Regions from separate parts of the Methylobacterium sp. CM6241 genome, predicted to be linked through region 2. Evidence: predicted binding sites of a transcription regulator. Region 2 holds the regulator's gene; each other region holds the start of a gene.
The links. The regulator LexA, encoded in region 2, represses DNA repair genes until DNA is damaged. The targets are predictions, from matches to a motif close to TGTTCNNNNTGTGTTCNG.
Positions count from the first base shown of each region.

Region 1: a site for LexA is predicted at 3,547-3,564, ahead of ACYQR9_RS08970 (DUF3072 domain-containing protein). Genes of this name have one in related genera too.
Region 3: a site for LexA is predicted at 5,325-5,342, ahead of ACYQR9_RS07580 (ATP-dependent helicase). Genes of this name have one in related genera too.

Region 1 covers NZ_CM139246.1:1,932,353-1,939,059, forward strand. The annotation lists gene ACYQR9_RS08950 (MarR family winged helix-turn-helix transcriptional regulator) at 1-485, opposite strand, end outside; gene ACYQR9_RS08955 (branched-chain amino acid aminotransferase) at 690-1,577, shown strand; gene ACYQR9_RS08960 (glutathione S-transferase family protein) at 1,962-2,654, opposite strand; gene ACYQR9_RS08965 (TetR/AcrR family transcriptional regulator) at 2,759-3,322, shown strand; gene ACYQR9_RS08970 (DUF3072 domain-containing protein) at 3,575-3,820, shown strand; gene ACYQR9_RS08975 (Flp family type IVb pilin) at 4,161-4,412, shown strand; gene ACYQR9_RS08980 (DUF937 domain-containing protein) at 4,449-5,312, opposite strand; gene ACYQR9_RS08985 (MATE family efflux transporter) at 5,431-6,707, opposite strand, start outside.
Region 2 covers NZ_CM139246.1:2,276,478-2,283,184, reverse strand. The annotation lists gene oxc (oxalyl-CoA decarboxylase) at 1-1,718, opposite strand, end outside; gene ACYQR9_RS10550 (GntR family transcriptional regulator) at 2,506-3,198, shown strand; gene lexA (transcriptional repressor LexA) at 3,565-4,302, shown strand; gene ACYQR9_RS10540 (ComEC/Rec2 family competence protein) at 4,296-6,566, opposite strand.
Region 3 covers NZ_CM139246.1:1,631,313-1,638,019, forward strand. The annotation lists gene ACYQR9_RS07560 (S9 family peptidase) at 1-360, shown strand, start outside; gene ACYQR9_RS07565 (polysaccharide deacetylase family protein) at 357-1,142, shown strand; gene ACYQR9_RS07570 (AsmA family protein) at 1,171-4,773, opposite strand; gene ACYQR9_RS07575 (hypothetical protein) at 4,961-5,236, opposite strand; gene ACYQR9_RS07580 (ATP-dependent helicase) at 5,353-6,707, shown strand, end outside.

The DNA of each region.
Region 1 (6,707 bases), 340 kb from region 2:
CCCACGGGGTCCGCGATGGCGCGGGCGACCCGCCGTACCTGCACCCGCGTCAGCTCGGCCGTGAGGGTGGCGCCCGTCTCCGAACAATAGAGCAGACGCTGCCGGCGGTCGCTCCGGCCGGTCTTCTGCACGATGTGACCCTGTTCGATCAAATCCTTGAGAACCCGGTTCAGACTCTGCTTCGTGATCCGCAGGATGTCGAGGAGTTCGGCGATGGTCAGGCCGGGATAGTGGTAGACGAAATGGAGCACCCGGTGATGCGCCCGCCCGAACCCGTATTCGGCCAGCATCCGGTCCGGGTCGCCGACGAAGTCGCGGTAGGCGAAGAAGAGCAGTTCGACGAGATCGTTGGTGATGCCGTTGTCGGATACGCGCACGCCTTCGGGCGCGAGACCTGAATCCGCTAGCCCGTCATCCTCCCCGGACGGGGGTATGGGGGGCGGGCTCGTTGCCAGGGTCGATTGGCGCGTCACGTCCGGCGACATCCTCAATATACGTCAGTGTTGTTGACATATCTCAGGGGCGTTGATACCCGTCAAGCCTCCCCGGGGCCGGCTCGCCGTAACGGCCGTCTTGCGGACCTCCGTCCCCGCGGATACTGCGCGGGGCATTGCCTGGCCATCGCGCCAACCCGATCGATCGACCCCGCAGGCGCCCCGATGCGAGCCCGCGGTTTCAAGGAATTCGTCATGTCCGTGATCCCGTTCGACGAACGCGAGGGCACCATCTGGTTCGATGGCGTGCTGGTGCCGTGGCGCGAGGCCAAGATCCACGTGCTCAGCCATGGCCTGCATTACGGCTCGGCGGTGTTCGAGGGCGAGCGCGCCTATGGCGGACGGATCTTCAAGAGCCACGAGCATGCCGAGCGCCTGCTCCGCTCGGCCCAGTACCTCGATTTCACGATTCCCTACGGCGTCGCCGAGATCGAAGCGGCCAAGGAACTCGTGCTCAAGACCAGCGGCCTCACCGACGCCTATCTGCGTCCCGTCGCTTGGCGCGGTTCGGAGATGATGGGCGTCTCGGCCCAGAACAACACCATCCATCTCGCGGTCGCCGCCTGGGAATGGCCGAGCTATTTCGATCCCGAGACTAAGATGAAGGGCATCCGCCTCGACATGGCCGATTATCGCCGGCCCGATCCGCGGACCATTCCCTCCGCCTCGAAGGCGGCGGGCCTCTACATGATCTGCACGATCTCGAAGCACCGGGCCGAGAACAAGGGCTATGCCGACGCCCTGATGCTCGATTGGGAGGATTACGTCGCCGAATGCACCGGTGCGAACATCTTCTTCATCAAGGACGGCGTGGTCCACACCCCGCTCGCCGACCGCTTCCTCAACGGCATCACCCGCCAGACCGTCATCGACCTCGCCCACCGGCGTGGCTTCGAGGTGATCGAACGGCGGATCAAGCCCGAGGAGATGGAGGGCTTCTCCGAGTGCTTCATCACCGGCTCGGCTGCCGAAGTGACACCGGTCTCCGAAATCGGTCCCTACCGCTTCACGCCGGCCGCCATGACCAAGACGCTCATGGACGATTACACCGCCGAGGTTCAGCCGAAGGCGGTGGCGGCGTAGTTCGGACCGCTCTTCGCGCGGCCACGTCGTGGGCGCTTGCGGGGACGAGGCGTGAACGACGCCTTGCCCTCGCTCACCGGGGATTCACATCGAGCTGGTCCTTCGTGACGAGGCTCGCCGTCCATCACGCAAGCGGACGCAATGGACGGTCCAGGTGTCTGGAAGCCTGCGGCTCCCAGACACCTGTCTGCTCGGATTTTCCAGCGGACGATCCTAACCGAAATCGAACATCCAAGCAGATTTCCTCATCCTGAGGTGCCCGCGTCAGCGGGCCTCGAAGGAGGCCTCCAGTGGTCGCCCGATCCCTGGAAGGCTCCTGCGAGGCCGATACGCGGCACCTCAGCAGGATGAGGCGAAGCCCTGGAAAAACAGCCCGAATAGGCCCTAAGCCGCGTCGCCGTATCGCGCCAGGTCTTCCGGACGCGGGACCTGTCCGCTGCGGTTCTTCACGGCCGGACGATTGGCGACCTTGCCGCGCCAGTCGTGAAGGGCGGTGAGTTCCGGGGCGATCGGCAGGCCGACGATCTCGGCGAACATCAGCCCGGCGAACAAGGTGATGTCCGGCATCGAGAAGCCCTCTCCGGCGAGAAAGGGCTGCTTCGCCAGCAGATCGTTGAAATAGGGCATGTTGGCGACGGCATAGGCGCCGCGCCGCTGCCCCCATTCTTTGGCCCCGCTCCAATCCGGCATCCGCCATGGCCGCAGCGCGCCGCCGAGGCCGGGGGTGCCGTAATGGAAATAATCGTCGACGGCATCGATCAGCATCATCTCGGCGCGCCGCTGCATCATATGGATGACGCCTTTGTCACGCGGTGTCGTACCCGTGAGGGTCGGATGGCCGTCCAGGTTGTCGAGATATTCCGTGATCGCCGTGGATTCGGTGACGATCGTTCCGTCATCGAGTTCGAGGACCGGGACCTTCCCGATCGGGTTCATCGCCAGGAAACCAGGCTGCTTCTGCTCGGCGGCGATGAGGTCGATACTGACGAACTCGACCCTTTCCTCCAGCCCCTTCTCGGCGAGAACGATGCGGATTCGTGCGGGGTGGGGACCCGCCTCCCGGTCGTAGATTTTCATCGGCACACTCTCTATCTGCCAGTTGGTAGATATACCATGCAGGTCGATGACGACACGTCAACGTCTACCTGCCAATCGATAGAATGCAGGTGTAGAAGCGGAGGATGAGCGAGAGCACCCGGGAACTGATCCTGAACGCCGCAAGGCTGACCGCGCAGGCACGCGGCTATGGCGGCCTGAACTTCCGCGATCTCGCGGAGGAGGTGGGAATCAAGGCGGCGAGCATCCACTATTATTTCCCCGGCAAGGCTGCCCTGGGGACGGCGGTTGCACGTCGCTACCGGGAAGATGCGTTCGCTGCCCTGGAGGCCCTATCGGACGCATGTCCGGATCCGGTCGCCTGTCTGCGGCGCTACCCCGACACGTTCCGCACGGCGCTCCAGAACGACAACCGAATGTGCCTCGGCAGCATGATGGCCGCCGAGCACGACGACCTGCCGGACGACGTGAAGGCGGAGGTGCGAGCTTTCGCCGAGGTGAACGTGGCCTGGATCGGCAGACAGCTGACCGCCGCATCCCCGGTCACCGCCGAGACCGCCACGTCGAGAGCCTGGGCCATCTTCGCAGCCATCGCCGGCGCGCAACTTCTGGCGAGAAGCCGGTCGGATCTCTCCGCCTACGATGCGGCGATCGACACCTACCGTCAGGCGGGACTTCTGCCGGGCTAGAGCGCTCTCCGCCGAAGTGGATCCCGGTTCGGCGAAAAAGAGCGCGGCAAAACAAAGGCCTGGAGATGTGTCCCGACCCAACGTGGTCGGGCGCAGCTCTAGCGGGGCACCAACGATATGGCCGCCGGTTGCCGGAACGAAGGATCGTGGCGAAGTGAGGCTTACACCCCGCATCCCGGGGATGGTCAGGGTTCGGAACTCATCGACGACCGCCTCGTTATGGAGAGAACAATTCATGAACGAGGTCGAGCGATGACGAAGAAGCAGGCGACGGACGAAAACGAGAACCCGAAGACGGCGGGCGGCGATGCATCGAACCGGATCAAGGATCCGAGCGAGTGGACCACGGGCGACGAGCCGATGACCGGCGCGCAGGCTTCCTATCTCAAGACCTTGTCGGAGGAGGCGAAATCACCCGACTCGTTCGAGCCGGATCTGGACAAGGCCGAGGCCTCGAAACGGATCGACGCGCTGCGCAAGGAATCCGGAAAAGCTTGATGGTCGGCAGCCCCGGTCGCGGGCTTGCGGCACTCGTTTTCGATAGGGCGAGACCCGATCCGTCTCGTCCTGGATAGTGATGTCTAGCGCGCCTTGGGCTCGGCCCTTCGGGGCCGGGCAACCCGGTGACGCGGAATGACGATGTGAGCGGTGAAAGCGCTGGGCCGTCGCTGCCGGATCGTGGGACATCGAACCGGATGTCGAGCCCCTGCTCGCGGTGGCGGGGGGGCACGTACCCATTGGAAGTCCGACGGCGTTTCGCTGGTATTTGTTTAAACCATCGGCAATGATTTCCTGCGTAGGAAGCTGGGCGCTGCTTCTTCAGGGATCGCCTCGCTCGATGACGATTTCTGAAAAAAACGATGTGACAACTACGGTCGCCAAGCCGATCTCGTCCTCGGATGGCCCTTCGTCCCGTTTCACACGGATCGCTTTGCGGTTCGCTCTAGATACAAGCGGGACGTCCGCGATCGAATATACGCTGGTTGCCGGCTTGATCTTCTTGGTGATTGTCGCGGCGCTCCGTAATTACGCCGATCGGGTCCACGAGCTTTACGAGTTCATCGGCCAAGCCGTCGCTCGGAGTACCTGAGGTCTCCTGACCCGCGCGTCCTATGCCGGGCCGGCTTCAGCGCCGCGTCTGGCCGGGCTGGTTCGGCGTCGGGTTGGGGTTGTTGGCTTTCGACGGGCCCATGGACGCCATGCCGTCACGCCACAGGCTGTCGAACAGGCTCTGCATCGTCCTGGCGTTTTCCTGCTGAACCTCCAACCCGGACTGGAACATCTGCTGCAACAGATCGAACGGGTTCAGCGCCGGACTTTGCGGCGCGTCGGCCGAAGCTTGCCGTGATTCTGGTGCAGAGGTGGAATCCTGTGCCGGTCGGGCCGCCGGGAACAGGCGTGCGGGCGGCAGGCTCTTCTGTGCCGTGGCGGTACGAGCAGGGGCGGCGGCCTGCATCGGCGGAGACAGCATCGCGCCGCCCGCTTTCATGAAGCCGTTCATTATCTCGGTCCAATAGGGATGGGTCGGGATGCCGAAGGGCGAGGGCGGGGGAGGCGCGGGCTGGGGAGCAGGCTGCCCTGGATTCATCATCACGTGGACGATCCCCGCCACGACCATGCCGGCCATGAGCGGCAGCATCTGCCGAAGGGCGGGCGTCGCCACGCCGCTCACCGCAGCTGCCTGTTGCAGGACGGCCTGGCTCAGATGCTGCGAGCCGAAGAGCTGGCGCATCATGGCATCCATCTGCGGCTTGGCCTGCGGGGCGGTGAGCGCGGCCGGGTCCATGAAGCTGAACATCTGGGTGAAGCCGGTGGGATCGGCGGCGGCGTTGCGCTGGAGGCCGAGCGTCAGGGCCGGCATCAGCGCTTCCATGGCCCGACGGGTCTGATCCGGCGACAATCCGAATTGCTGGCCGAAACCGTTGGCGCCCATGAAACCATTGGGGTCCATGCCGCCCTGCGCCTGCAAGAGATCGAACAGGTTGAACATGGCGGCAGCCTCTTGATCCCATCGCGGCCAGGCCGAATTGCTTCGGCCTGCTGTCGAGACGCGAACTCTGTCGCATCCCAGTCGTACTTACCAGCCCGAGATCATGCCCGTCCCGGCTCTAAACCAGTGCGTTCGGCCTCTCCGGGGCCGGAATATCGCCCCCGGAGGCATCCGCATCGGCCTTCGAGGCCAATTCGCGCGCGAAACCGGCCTGTTGCTCGAGCTGCGTCACCGTCCTGAAGGCGAGGGCGATGCCGATCGCCCCGAAGGCGACGGAGCCGAACCCCACCCCGGCGATGATGCCCTCGGGGCCATAGAGATAGCCTCCGAGAAGCGCCGGGGGCACGGTTCCGATGGTGGCACGGCCCCAATTGAGGAAGGTCGACAGGAAAGGAAAGCCGAGATTGTTGAACGAGGCGTTGGCGAGGAACAGTAGCCCGGTGAAGAACCACACGCCTCCGCTCACGAGGCAGAAGAAGACGAACAGGTCGGCGGCGGTGCCGGTGAGTTCGAACAGGCCCGTCAACGGCCCGCGAAAGGCGATCAGGGCGGCCCAGACCACCACGACATAGACCGCCGTCACCAGCGCGCCGTTCCTCAGCACGCCGCGCATCCGGTCGAACCGCCCCGCTCCCCAGTTCTGGCCGAGGATCGGCCCGATGGAGCCGGACATGGCGAAGAGGCCGCCGAATGCCACCGGCGTCAGCCGGTCGATCACCACGTTGCCGGCCACCGCCACGGCGCCGAACTTGGCCAGCGCATGGGCGATGAAGGCGCTCGCCACCGAGGGGGCGAGATTGGTGAGCACGGCGGGCAGGGCGATCCTGAAGACGATGGGCGCGTCCGAGATCACATCCGCGACGCTCGGCGTGGCGAGCATCCGGTGCTGGCGCACGCCCCACAGGCCGACGAGGGCGAAGGTCAACCGCGCCACGCATGTGGTGATGGCGGCTCCGTCGATCCCCAGCCCCGCCGTGAAGATGAGGAGCGGATCGAGACCGGCGGTGACGATGGCGCCGCCCAGCGTCACGTACATCGCCTGGCGCGCCGCCCCGACGGCGCGAAGCAGGCCCGAGAACATCATGCCCGGCCCCATGAGCAGGTTCGAGGGCAGGGCGATCCAGAGGAAGCGCTCGGCGACGGGCAGCGTCTCGGCGTCGGCGCCGATCCAGGACAGGATGGTCGGCAGGAAGGGCAGCATCGCGAGGACGAGGATGCCCGAGACGATGATGCCGTGGATCGAGGCGGAGGTGGCCAGCCGCCGCGCGCCCGCTTCGTCGCCCGCGCCGATGGCCCGTGAGACCAGGGCCCCGGCGGCGATCATCAGGCCGATATTGATGGCGATGGCGAAGAACTGGACGATGGTGGCGAAGCCCACCGCCGCCGTGAGCGTCG
Region 2 (6,707 bases):
CTCTGCGGGTTGAGGCTGCCGATATTGCCGCTTTCGGTGCCGGCCTCCGGGTCGATCACCGCGTTGATGAGGGTCGGGCGGCCCGAATCCATCGCGGCGTTGACGGCCTGAGAGAGCTCGTCCGGCGTCGTCGCGTTGACGCCAACACCGCCGAAGGCTTCCATCATCTTGTCGTAACGGGAATCCCGGACGAAGACGGTCGTTCCTGGATCGCGGCCGGTCGGATCCGTATCGGTGCCGCGGTAGATGCCGTTATTGTTGAACACGACGATACAGACCGGCAGGTTGTAGCGGCAGATCGTTTCCACCTCCATGCCCGAGAAGCCGAAGGCGCTGTCGCCCTCCACCGCGAGGACGGGCTTACCGGTCTCGACAGCGGCGGCGATGGCGAAGCCCATGCCGATGCCCATGATGCCCCAGGTACCGACATCGAGGCGCTTGCGCGGCTGATACATGTCGATGATGCCACGGGCGAGATCGAGGGTATTGGCCCCCTCGTTGACGAGGATGGCGTCCGGACGTTCGGCGATGATGGTCTTCAGCGCGCCGAGTGCGCCGTGGAAATCCATCGGCGTCGAATTCTTGCGGAGCTTCGACGCCATCTTGGCGAGGTTCTCTTCCTTCTTGGCAGAGATGGCATCGGTCCAGGATGATGGCGGGGCCTGCCAATCGCCCTTCATCCCGTCGAGAAGCGCGGTGACACAGGAGCCGATATCGCCGACGACGGGCGCCACGATCTCGACGTTCGAATCCATTTCCTTCGGTTCGATGTCGATCTGGATGAACTTCTTCGAGCCGGGGGCGCCCCAGGTCTTGCCCTTGCCGTGGGAGAGCAGCCAGTTGAGGCGCGCGCCCACCAGCAGGACGACATCGGCCTCCTTGAGGACGAGCGAACGGGCAGCACCCGCCGATTGCGGATGGGTGTCGGGCAGGAGGCCCTTGGCCATGCTCATGGGCACGTAGGGGATGCCGCTGGTTTCCACGAGAGCCCGAACCTCGTCGTCGGCCTGCGCATAGGCCGCGCCCTTGCCGAGCACGATGAGGGGGCGTTTGGCGCTCTTCAGGACATCGAGTGCGCGCTTGATCGCAGAGGGGGCCGGCAGCTGGGCCGGGGCCGCATCGATGACCTTGACCAGCGACTTGGCGCCGGCATCGGCCTCCATCACCTGAGAGAAAAGCTTGGCAGGTAGATCGAGATAGACGCCGCCGGGGCGGCCCGAAACGGCGGCCCGGATGGCCCGTGCGACGGCAATGCCGATGTCGGCGGCGTGAAGAACGCGGAAGGCGGCCTTGCACAGGGGCTTGGCGATGGCGAGCTGGTCCATCTCTTCGTAATCGCCCTGCTGGAGATCGACGATCTCACGCTCCGACGAGCCGGAAATAAGGATCATCGGGAAGCAGTTAGTCGTGGCGTTGGCCAGGGCCGTGAGGCCGTTGAGGAAGCCCGGCGCGGAAACCGTAAGGCAGATGCCGGGCTTCTTCGTCAGGAAGCCCGCGATGGCGGCGGCGTTGCCAGCATGCTGCTCATGGCGAAAGGAGATGACCCGCATTCCTGCGGCCTGGGCGAGGCGACCGAGATCGGTGATTGGAATGCCGGGCACGCCGTAGATCGTGTTGATGTCATTGAGCTTCAGCGCGTCGATGACGAGGTGGAAGCCATCGGTGAGTTCCGGCTCGGCCGAAACGTCGACATCGATTCTCTGGGCCAAAGCTGACATCGTGTTCTCTCCCTGGTTCTTTGACGTTTTATTTTGATTGGCGGTCCGCAAAGTCGGCGAACCGATGACGTGAACTTTTCCGCCGCGGGATTTGGTTCTCTCGTGCGGCGCAAACCCGATTGGGATGCGGCTTCGGAGACCGCGGGATTCCTCGACGTTAGATCGTCGTCCTGGCAGTGACTTTGGAGTTGGCGTTGCAGTGAAGTCGGCCAGCGTGACGTTTCATTCTCCCTCGACGGGGCGTGGATTTTCTTCAACGGGAATCCAAAAATTTATGATCTCTTTGGGTATTCCGCGCAGCTTAATCTTTGCGGTGACTTGATGGGGTCGATGGTGGACACAACCAAATCACCATGTTTTATAATGCCTACCGCCAGTCGAGCGGCGTTCGCCGGCTGGCGATCCCGCGCTTGCCTCGAACTGAAAAGACGCTTTGACCCGATCTAACGGTCAAGAACTGCTGTAAGCCCTCCGACCCGATAGGCAATTGGTGGCATACCAAATACCAACTGTCAAACGGATTTGCACGATTGTGCCGATCAGCATCGGATCGCTCGAACGCGAGGCTTCGCATGGCCGGTCGACACGGGAAGAATACAACTCCTTCCTTCATGGTAATCGGAAGTCTGCTCTTCGACCCGTAGCGAGGAAAGCGCCACTCAGCTTATGTTAAGAGCTTTGAGCGGGCCGAGGCATTCCTTGTATTTCAAACGCGAGTTTGGCATGCTTCACACCAAGTGTGCTCGCCCGCGTGTGCGAGTTTAAATTATTCTAGGTGGCATGAAAAATGGTTAAAACCGACACATTTCAAGTAAAGCCTATCGTTGCGACTTCAAGCTTGCGTGCATTGGCTTATGACGCGCTCAAAGAAGCAATCACGAACATGAACATTTATAATCAGCGTGAAGAGGTTCGCCTGGATGAGCGAAAGCTGTCCTTGAACCTTGGCGTGAGCCGCACCCCTGTGCGCGAAGCGCTGACGGTATTGGAGCAGGAAGGCTTCGTGCGGTTCGAGGCCCGTCGCGGTGTCTTCGTCATCAAGAAGTCGAAGAAAGAAATTGTCAGCATGATCCAGGCTTGGTCTGCCTTGGAGAGCATGGCTGCGCGCCTCGCCTGCGAGCGGGCCACCGACGAACAACTTCACTGCCTGCGTGAGCACTTTCCAGAATTCTATGAAGGGCGCCCGTCGGATCATCTCGACGAGTATTCGGAAGCCAACATTCGCTTCCACCAGAAGATCATTTCGCTCGGCCAGTGCGACGTGATCAAAGACATCACCAGCAACCTGCTGATGCATGTCCGCGGTATTCGCAACACCGCGCTGCGTCAGGGGGAACGCGCGGCCAATTCGATCAAGGAACACGTGGCGATCATCAAGGCATTGGAAGCGCGGGATGCAGATCTGGCGGAACGCCTCGTGCGCGAGCACGGCCTCGGCCTAGCCAGCCATGTCGAGAAATATGGTGACTATCTCGACTGATCGACGCTGCCGCCAGAGTACCCGCCACATCGCATGGCTCCCCGGCCGTCGGTGACCGACAAAGTCATCGGCGGGGACTGGGCGCGCGGCTCCGCCGGACACCGCGAAGGCCCGCCATAAAGGGGCGGGGTAAGCCCCCGCGGCACGAAGCCCCTTCGGATGATTGAAGGGCCCGGCGGGTGATACCGGCGGACGCCAAGCCGGCCCGCGGTAAGGCGCCTTGAGCGGAACATTGCGCGTCAGGAACAAACTCTACCACCGGGTTAACGGAACCCTTGCAGAACACTTGCGGAACGTTTACCGTGTTCGTGTTTTGTTTCAGCGGCGTTAGTCGCGGCCATTGGCTTCAGTGGAAGAGTGATCTGTATGTTGACGCGTAAGCAGCTGGATCTTCTCCAATTCATCCAACAACGGATGCAGGAGAGTGGCGTCCCGCCCTCCTTCGACGAGATGAAGGACGCCCTCGATCTCAAATCGAAGTCGGGGATCCACCGGTTGATCACGGCCCTCGAAGAGCGCGGATTTCTGCGTCGTTTGCCGAATCGCGCCAGGGCGATCGAAGTGATCCGGATGCCTGAGAGCCTGACCGGTGCACCGGCGTCGAAGCCCGCTCCCGCCGGTGAAGTTCGCCGCTTCACGCCGAGCGTCGTCGAAGGCGGTCGGTCCAAGGCGATGCCGTCCCTGCGCCAGCCAACGACCCAGGCCCAGGACGAGAGCGGCAGGTCGATCACGATCCCGGTCATGGGACGGATCGCGGCCGGCACGCCGATCTCCGCCATACAGAACCAGAGCCATTCCGTGACGCTATCACCGGACTTCCTGGCCGGCGGCGAACATTACGCTCTGGAGGTCCGTGGCGATTCGATGATCGAAGCGGGTATCCTCGACGGTGATCTTGTCGTGATCAAGAAGCAGGACACTGCGAATACCGGCGACATCATCGTTGCCCTCATCGACGATGAAGAGGCCACATTGAAGCGCCTGCGTCGCCGCGGTTCCTCCATCGCTCTGGAAGCGGCAAACCCAGCCTACGAGACGAGGGTTCTGGGTCCGGATCGTGTTCAGATCCAGGGGCGACTCGTCAGCCTGGTCCGTCGTTACTGAAGCCCGTCCGACTGCGTTTCGGATGACGGATCGCCGTCGTCGCCCTCGGGTTCTATGGGTTTCGGACTTGGTCCCGATTCCTTCGGAGGCGAAGGGGACGGCGTGACGACGGCGACCGCCCGCCGCCATGGCGGACGAGAATGAGGTTGGTGGGCGGACGTGACCTGCGGTCCTTCGGGGCCGTAACGGATGGCGGTGGCGCCGCGTAGAGCCAGGTATGCGCGATCGATGACGAAGCCGGCCCTGCAGTCTTTGGGAGCGTCCCGGCGGGCGATGATCACACTCGCCCGTTCGCAATCCTCCGCGAAGGCCCGCTTGTCCTTGACGAGGGCGACGATCCGACCCGGCCCTAACTCGACGACGCATCCGACGGTATCGCATCGGCTTCTCGGCGAGGCTGCGACGGCGGCGACCTTCCGCGAATCGCCATCCGCCTTGAGCCATTGTTCGAGGACGAAGGCCGGCGGGCTGCCGAGAATGCTCAATCGGCCGTCCCCGTCGCGGAAGGCTGCACCGCCACCCTCACGGTCGATGTAGACGTCGTAACGCGGCGGCATGGTAGCGAGCACGACACCGAGAGCGGCCGGAGCAAGGCCGATCCAGCGTAAGCTCGAGACGGGAAGTGCCAGCAGGAGCAGGGCGAGAGCAAGCAGGCAGAGTGCCGTGCTGCCATAGGCCGGGACGACGAGGGTGGCGTGTCCGAACCCGCTGATCCAGCCGGAGATCGTGAGCATCCCGCGTACGGCGAGCCCCATCGCCCACCAGACCGGCTGGTCCAGTGCGAAGGGATAGGCGAGGATCCCAAGAACCGCCGCCGGCATCACCGCCAGGGAGACGAGGGGCAAGGTCAGGGCATTGCCGACGATGCCGAAGGGCTGGACGGTCTGGAAGTGATAGGTTGCGAAGGGCGCCGTGGCGATCTGGGCGATCAAGGTCGTCGCCAGCGTGCCAAGGATCGCGACAGCCAGAAACCGCCAGGTTCGGGCCAAGAGGCCCGCACCTTCGCGTGGCGGCATCCAGCGATTGAGCGCACCGGCGCAAGCGATGAGGCCGGCTACCGCGCCGAAGGACATCTGAAAGCTCGGGCCGAGAATCCCGTCCGGCTCTCGCGCGAGGGCGATGAGGGCAGCGAGCGCGAGGTTTCGCATGCTCAAAGCCGGGCGATCTACCAGGATCGCGCCGAGCATCACCAACGTCATGATGAGCGAGCGTTCGGCAGCGATATCCCAGCCCGAGAAGACGCAATAGGCCGTGACACCCACCATGGCGAAACCGGCGGCGATCTTCTTGATCGGCCAAACCAGGGCGAGCCCCGGAACGAGGGCGAGCAGCGCGCGGACGAGCCAGAACACGACGCCAGCTGCGAGCACCATGTGGAGGCCGGAAATCGAGACGACGTGGTAGATTCCCGCCGCACGCAGAACCTCGTTGGTCTCGGCATTGATGAGGCCGCGCTTGCCCGTTACGAGGGCGGCGGCCACCGCGCCGGCCTGCCCGCCATTGGCGTCGGTGATGCGCCGGGTCAGCGCGTTGCGGGCGTCGTCTACGGCGGCTGCCAGCGCTACGGAGCGCGGCAAAGGCCTGGGCGGAGGCTTGACGTCGATCTTGCCTACCAGGGAACCGACGGCACCGATCCCGCGAAAATAGGCATCCCGGGCGAAATCATATCCGCCGGGGCGGGCCGCGTCGGGCGGCGGCAGGAGCCGTGCCGTCGCCGAAATGAAATCGCCGGGCTTCAGCGCAAGGGCCTTCTTGTAGGAAACGCGGACCCGCGTGGGCCGGCGATCCGGCGGGAGGTTGCCGAAACTTTCCACGAGAACGATCAGGCGGGCGCCGACTTCCCGTTCGTCGAGGGCTTCCACCAATCCGGTGAGCGGGGCAATCGTCGTCCGGGCCAGGACGGGTGCCGCTACGACCTGCATCCGCAAGGTGGCGGCTGCGAAGCCCAGGAAGGCTGCGGCAAGTCCGAGAACCAATGCCAAGGCCACGGGCCTCGAACCGAGGCGAAGTGCGAGGGCAGAGAGTGCGGACGCGACGAGGAGGGGTGCTGCCAGCGCCGGCTGACCATCCGTGGCGGTGAAACAGACGAGGATGCCAAAACCGAACGTGACGGCAAGCCAGGGAAACAGGCGCCTCTGTTCGGATTCCTGAACCAGCCCGTCGACGATCCAGCGTCTAATCGCGCCGATCAGGATCGCGGGTGAGCGTGACGAGGCCAAGGCGGCACCCGTCGCACCCGTGGCTCGCGCACTGGCCTGCGCCATCTCCGGCTGCGTCTCTCCTCACGGCTCACGAAGCGCGAGAGATGCCGCCCGCGCGAAATCGTCCCCGTTTCGCGACTCGGCGCCACGCTTTCTTAACGTCATCGAAAACGCATGCTACATGCGCCGATCCGGGCCGGTCGA
Region 3 (6,707 bases), 650 kb from region 2:
CTGCCGCTGACCCCGCCGGAATGGCCGGAATGGGGCAATCCGGGCGCGAGCGTCGAGGATTTCGAGAGCATCCTGTCCTACTCGCCCTACGACAACGTCTCGGCGCAGAACTACCCGGCGATCCTGGCGCTCGGCGGCCTCACCGACCCGCGCGTGACCTATTGGGAGCCGGCGAAATGGGTGGCGCGCCTGCGCGCCACCATGACCGGCGGCGGCCCCGTCCTGATGCGGATCAACATGGAAGCCGGCCATGGCGGGGCGGCGGGACGCTTCGACCGGCTGGAAGAAGTGGCCCTGATCTATGCCTTCGCCCTTCGGGCGGTGGGGCTGGCTGGTGGTAGCGAGAGCCTGCAGCCGTGACTGCCTTCATCCGAACCGCTGCCGCCGCCGGGTGGCTCCTGGCGACGCTGGTGCCGGGCGCGGCAGCGGACAGGACGGTGGCCCTCGAGGTTCCCCCCGATCTCGCCAAGGATCTGTCGGCGATGCCGCGGATCGCCAACCCCGTCGACGACGCCGAGCAGCGGATCAACGCCGCCGTTCAGCGCCCAGACGGAGCGGCGCGTAAAGCCGCGGCCGAGTGTCTGGCGCAGGGAGGCAAACATGCCGATTACGGCCGGCATATCGACGTGACGATGCGGGGCCCCCGCTTCCTCAGCTACACGATGACGGACAGCGCCTTCTGCGGCGGAGCACATCCCAATACCGGCACCTCGGCAATCGTCTACGACCTCGTTTCCGGTGCTCCCGTCGATTGGACCGCGCTGCTTCCGCCCGCTCTCACCGGCAAGGTCGCGCTCCAGACCGAGATGGATGGAAGCAGGATGGTGTCCCTGTCCTCCAAGCGGCTCTTCGACCTCTACCTCAAGGCTTATCGCCCCAGGACCGGTCAGGCGAAGGCGGATGCCGACGACGACGAGTGCCGGGAGGCGGTATCGACGCCAGATGGCGATGGGCCGCCTGCGATGACTGTCTGGCTCGATGCGAAGGCGGGCGGCCTCGCGGTCCAGTTCGACCTCGCCCATGTCGTCCAGGCCTGCGCCGACGTGGAGGTCATTCCCCTCGCTACCCTCAAAGCCGAGGGCGCCAATGCCGTGCTGACCGACGCAATCGTGGCGGCCCGGGCCGCGCTGCCTGTTCCTTGATCGTCTTCGTTCCTGAAACCGGCCGCGATCAGGGCTGCGGTGCGGGCGGTTCGACAACCCGGCCTGGAAGGACATCCGGGGCCGGTACGCCATCGGCGGCGCGGCGAGCGGCATCGTCTTGGCTCGGTGCGAGTGCGCGAATGCGCGTCTGACGGGCGGCCTCCTCGGCGGCCGCCTTCTCCCCCGCGGCTTTGTCGGCGGCGGCCTTCTCCGCTGCGGCTTTTTCGGCCGCCGCCTTGATGGCAGCGGCTCGGGCCTTGTCCATCTCGATCCTGGCGCGACGCCGCTGGCGCTCGATTTGATCGGCCTCGAACACTTCGATCTTATCGAGTTCGCGCTGCAGGACTACGGCGGCGAGGCCGGTGGTCAGGGGCCCGGTATCGACACTGCGGTCGGGCTTCGCGAGCGGGCCGGAATAGGAGAGCTGTATCGAGGGAATCCCTCCGGTCCAGCCCTTCGGAGCGCCGCCACCCGTCAATGTCCCGCGTGCATCGAACCGCCCCGTCGTCAGGTCGACGGAGAGGGTGCCGGCCCAGCGCGGTCCGCCGAGATCGAAGGTGAGAGGCGCGGCACGCAGTGAGCCGCCCGAGAGGGTCGCGGGTGCCTTCACCGTTCCCTTCACTGCCATCGGCGCGGCGGCGAGTTCCTCGGCCACCAGGGCCTGGAGCCGTCCCTCCCGGAGCGGATCGTCTTCCGCGAGCGCCTTGGCCAGGGCGCGCTCGATCCCGCCCGGATCGCCGCCGGGAAGCACCAGATTGGTAAGGCTGAGATCGCCGCTTCCGCCCAGATTGTTCGCCATGTTCGCGAGGCTCTGGCCCGAAGCGCCGAAGCGAAGGGTCGCGCTGGCCCGGCCGGAGATCGGTCCCGGACCGACGAGGTCCGCGATGGAGGCGTCGCTCAGGCTGCCTTCCCCGGAGATCGCTGCCGCGCCACCCTGCCGGGACAACGTGATGTTGCCGACGAGGCGTCCCCCGGCGAGACGTCCGTTGACGTCGCGAATCGTGAGGACGCCGTTGTCGAGCCGGGCACCGAAAGCCGCCCCTTCGGCGGTGAAGCGCCGGCCGAGATCGAGCTTATCCACCCTGACGTCGAGGTCGATGGGCGGTCTGACGGCTGGCGCTGCGCCGAACCGTGCGCTGTCTCCGGCTTCCGATTTCTTCGCGTCGGGCGGGACGATCAGGGAGGCGGCAAGCCAGGGCAGCGAGAGCCGGCCGAGCGCGACGCTGCCGAAGATGTCGCCGGCGGGCGATCGGTTGACATTGGCGAGAACCGTGGCCCCCGCGATCCGCCCGGTGACGTCGGCATGGGCATCGCGTCCGGCCCGCGACAGACCGACGAGCAGTTCCGCCGGCATCGGCGAGGGTAGGGCATCCGTGCTCCCGGCGAGAATGAGGAAGGGCGCGAGATCCGGCGTCTTCAAAAGGATCTCGCCGGCTTCCGGCGGGGTCTGGCCCGGACCGGGCACGACCGGCTTCACCGTTGCGAGCGTGAGGTCGGCGATGGTGCCGGAGATATCGAGGCCGAGGGCCGGAACCGAGCCGTCGGGCGCGGGCTGACCGCGTGCTCCGCTGATGTGCAGGGCGGCCGGCTTGCGCAGGGCGGCCATGTCCTCGCGCTCGAACCAACGTCCGGCGAGCGGCGTCGTCAGATCGAGGGACAGGCTGTCGATACGCCCGCCCCGCGAGAGCAGGTCGAGGCCGAGGCTGCCGCCTGCGGCTGTTCCGTTGGCGCTGGTGCGCAGGGTGTCGGCGGCACCCGCCTCGCGCTCCAGGGTCACGGCGAGGTCGAGGCTGCCCGCTCGCAGGAAGCCGGGGATCATCCGAGCCTCGGCGATCCACGTCCGGTCGAGAAGGGCGATGAGGGGGGCGGCCACCGGCGCCCACATCCGGCCCGCGATACGGCCTGACCCATCCGGCGCAATCCGGCCCGACAGCTTGGCGTTGGCGCCGGCGAGGTCGGTGACGTCGAGGCTGCCGACGTTCAGGCTCGCTCCGTCCGACTGGATGCTGGCGGCGATGGTTCCGTTGCCCGAATGGGCCCCGGCCGGCCCGTAGCGCACGTCCCGCGCTTGGATCGTCAGGCCGAGGTCGTGGTCGTGAAGGCCGGACAAGGCGCTGCCGAAGGAAGGCAGAGCGGCGACATCGATGCCCTGCGCCGAAAGCTGAGCATCGAAGCGCCCGCGCGCGCCCGATTCGGCCTGGGTATAGCGGGCGTTGCCGGTGATCCGCGCCTCGCCGAGGGAGAGCCGGAGGTTTCGCAGTGACGAGGACGGGCTCGCCGTCGAGACGTCCGTGGATGCCTGAATCGGGCGCCCGTCCATCACCGCGACAGCCGGGCCGCCGAGGCCGAACTTGCGCAGGTACCGCCCGAACCCGTCGGAGGCAGCGGCTTCCAGGGAGACGTTGCCCGTGAAGCGCAGGGCCGGTTGCGTATCGACCTCTCCGGACGCGGTGAGGGCGGTGTTGCCCGGCGCCGTCACCGAGAAGCGCCGAAGCGCGAGGCCTCCCGTCCGGTCGAACGTGCCGGACAGCTGGAGATTCGTCCATTCGTCGAGGCCGAGTCCGATGCTTTCGAGGGCGAGGTCCAGATCGACCATCATCGGAAGTTCGGATCCGGCGCGGGGCATCCCGCGCGCCAGCATGGCCTGACCGGCCGTTGAAATCAGGAAGGCATCGAGGTCGAGGCGGCGCGCCTCCAGGGTCAGTGCTGCCCGCCAGGAGCGCAGATCGATTCGTCCGGTTCCGGCCAGTCGCATGGCCTGACCGCCAGGATCGATTTCGGCCTTCACGTCGGAGAACCGCACCACCGGACCCCGCGCCTTGAACGTGCCGCCCAGGGAGAACGGCAGGTAGGCGCCCGCCACCTGAACCGGCGGCCCGACCACGACCCGCGCCGATCCTTCGGCCTTCGGAATCATCGCACGCAGCTGGCTACCCTGTGCGGGAGCCTCGCCGGGCACAGGTTCGAGTCGGATACGAGTGTCGGCCTCGAAGCGCGGACGGGTATCGCCGCCGCCGGAGAATTTCACGGCGACGCTGCCGTCCTCGGCGGGTTCGCCGGTGGCGATCCGGAAGGCGACCGCGCCGCTCGTCCCCTCGATCCGCCAGGGGCCCAGAAGCCGGGGCGCCGAGAGATGCACGGTCTCGGCCCGCACCTGATCGGTGCGGCCGCTCTGCGGGACGACGGTCGTGAGAATGACTTGTCCGATGGACAGGTCCTCGATGGCGAGATCCTGGTCGGCGAGCGTCTGATAGAGATCAGCGGGAAGGCGGATCGCGTCGTCGTCGCTGATCGGAAGCTTGATTTCCGCTCGCCCGATCCGCGTCTCGGTGAAGCGGACCTCACCCGTCAGCAGCGGTGTGAGACCGATCTCGGCCTTGACGAGCGAAAGATCCAACGCCGGCTTGTCGGCCTGTCCGCCGATGCGCAGCCGATCGACGCTCAGTTGCGGCGAGGGGAGGAGCCTGATGGCGATCCGTCCTTCGGTCCGCGCGTCGAGACCGAGCGACCTGCCGATCGTCCGGTCCACCAATGTGCGGTAACTCTCCCAAGCCACGAGGGGCGGGACCGCCAGGGCCGCGACGAGGATCAGGATGACGGCGCCCGCCAGCGCGGTCAGGATGTCTCGCACCGTCTTGGTTTCCGCCTCGCTCCGGCCCGGTCTCCGGGACTGCCATGGGGCGGGCACGTCATCTCACCGGACGTCATGCCCGGTCGTGCCCCCACTCTGTGCGGCATAGCACAAGGTGACCGGTTCCGCGCCAGAGGCGTTTCTCGCGGTCAACAGCTGCCGGGCATGCCCTCCGGAGCCGATCCGGTCAGCGACGCGGCGTCAGTCCCGAGCCGATCGGGGCCGGACGGGTGACTTCGTTGCGCTGCATCTGCATGCGAATCTGATTGTTCTCGAATTGCTGCTGATGCCGGACGCCGCGAATCTCGCTTTGGGTCGCAAGGCGGTCGTTGGTTTCGTTCAGCGATCGCGTGCCGGGTGACTGGGCCAAGGCGGGGGATAGGCCAAGGCCGGCTACAACGGTCAGCATCGAGATGGCGGATAGGGCGGTACGCATGGAACGTCCTCTGGTGATGATGTTCACGGTATGGTGAGACGACGCCCGAGAGGAAACCGTGGTTCCCCTCTCGGCCACCCATCTGGGGCCGACCTTTTGTCCCAACCCTCGACGTCGTTCGCGTTTTGGTCCAGGGAAGCAACATGAAACAGCATCCCGACGCGACGACGGCCCCTGTGCCGGCGCCGGCCTCCGGCGTGGCGGCCGAGGCCGCGCAGACCTCTATCGCCGCGCGCGCCATGGCCTCCCTCAGGCCACAGGGTTCGCCTTATCTCGAAGGGCTGAATCCCGAGCAGCGCCGCGCCGTCGAGACGACGGAAGGACCGGTCCTCGTCCTCGCTGGTGCAGGCACCGGCAAGACGCGGGTGCTCACCACGCGAATTGCCCATCTGGTCTCGACCGGCAAGGCGCGGCCTTACGACATCCTGTCGGTGACCTTCACCAACAAGGCCGCCCGCGAGATGAAGCACCGGATCGGTGCCCTCATCGGCCCGGCCGGCGAGGGGATGCCCTGGCTCGGCACATTCCATTCCATCGGCACCAAGATCCTGCGCCGGCACGCCGAGATGGTGGGGCTGAAATCGGATTTCACCATCCTGGGGATGGACGACCAGCTGCGCCTGATGAAGCAGGTCATCGTCGACCAGAACATCGACGAGAAGCGCTGGCCCGCCCGCGCCCTGTCCTCGGCCATCGACGGGTGGAAGAACCGCGGCCTCCTGCCGGAGCAGGTCCCCCCCGGCGAGGCGGGGGCCTTCGCCTTCGGCAAGGGTGGCGCGCTCTACACCGCCTATCAGGCCCGGCTCCTGACGTTGAACGCCGCCGATTTCGGCGATTTGCTGCTGCTCTGCCTCAAGCTGTGGCGCGAGAACCCGGACGTGCTGGCGAATTACCAGCAGCGCTTCCGCTACATCCTGGTCGACGAGTACCAGGACACCAACGTCGCCCAGTATCTCTGGCTGCGCCTGCTGGCGCAGGGGCACCGCAACGTCGCCTGTGTGGGCGACGACGACCAGTCGATCTATGGCTGGCGCGGGGCGGAGGTCGACAACATCCTGCGCTTCGAACACGATTTCCCCGGTGCGGCCGTGGTGCGGCTCGAGCGCAACTACCGCTCCACCGGTCATATTCTCTCCGCCGCATCCGGGCTCATCGCCAAGAACGAAGGCCGCCTCGGCAAGACCCTGCGCACCGAAGACGTGGCCGGCGAGAAGGTGACGGTGTCGGGCGCCTGGGATTCGGAGGAAGAGGCGCGCCAACTCGGCGAATCGATCGAGAGCCTGCAGGCCAAGCAGCATCCGCTTTCGGAGATCGCCGTGCTCGTGCGCATCTCGGCCCAGATGCGCGAGATCGAGGACCGCTTCGTCCAGCTCGGTCTGCCCTACCGCGTCATCGGTGGACCACGATTCTACGAACGTGCCGAAATTCGCGATGCGCTGGCCTATCTGCGCGTCACCATGAACCCGGCCGACGACCTCGCTTTCGAGCGCATCTTCAA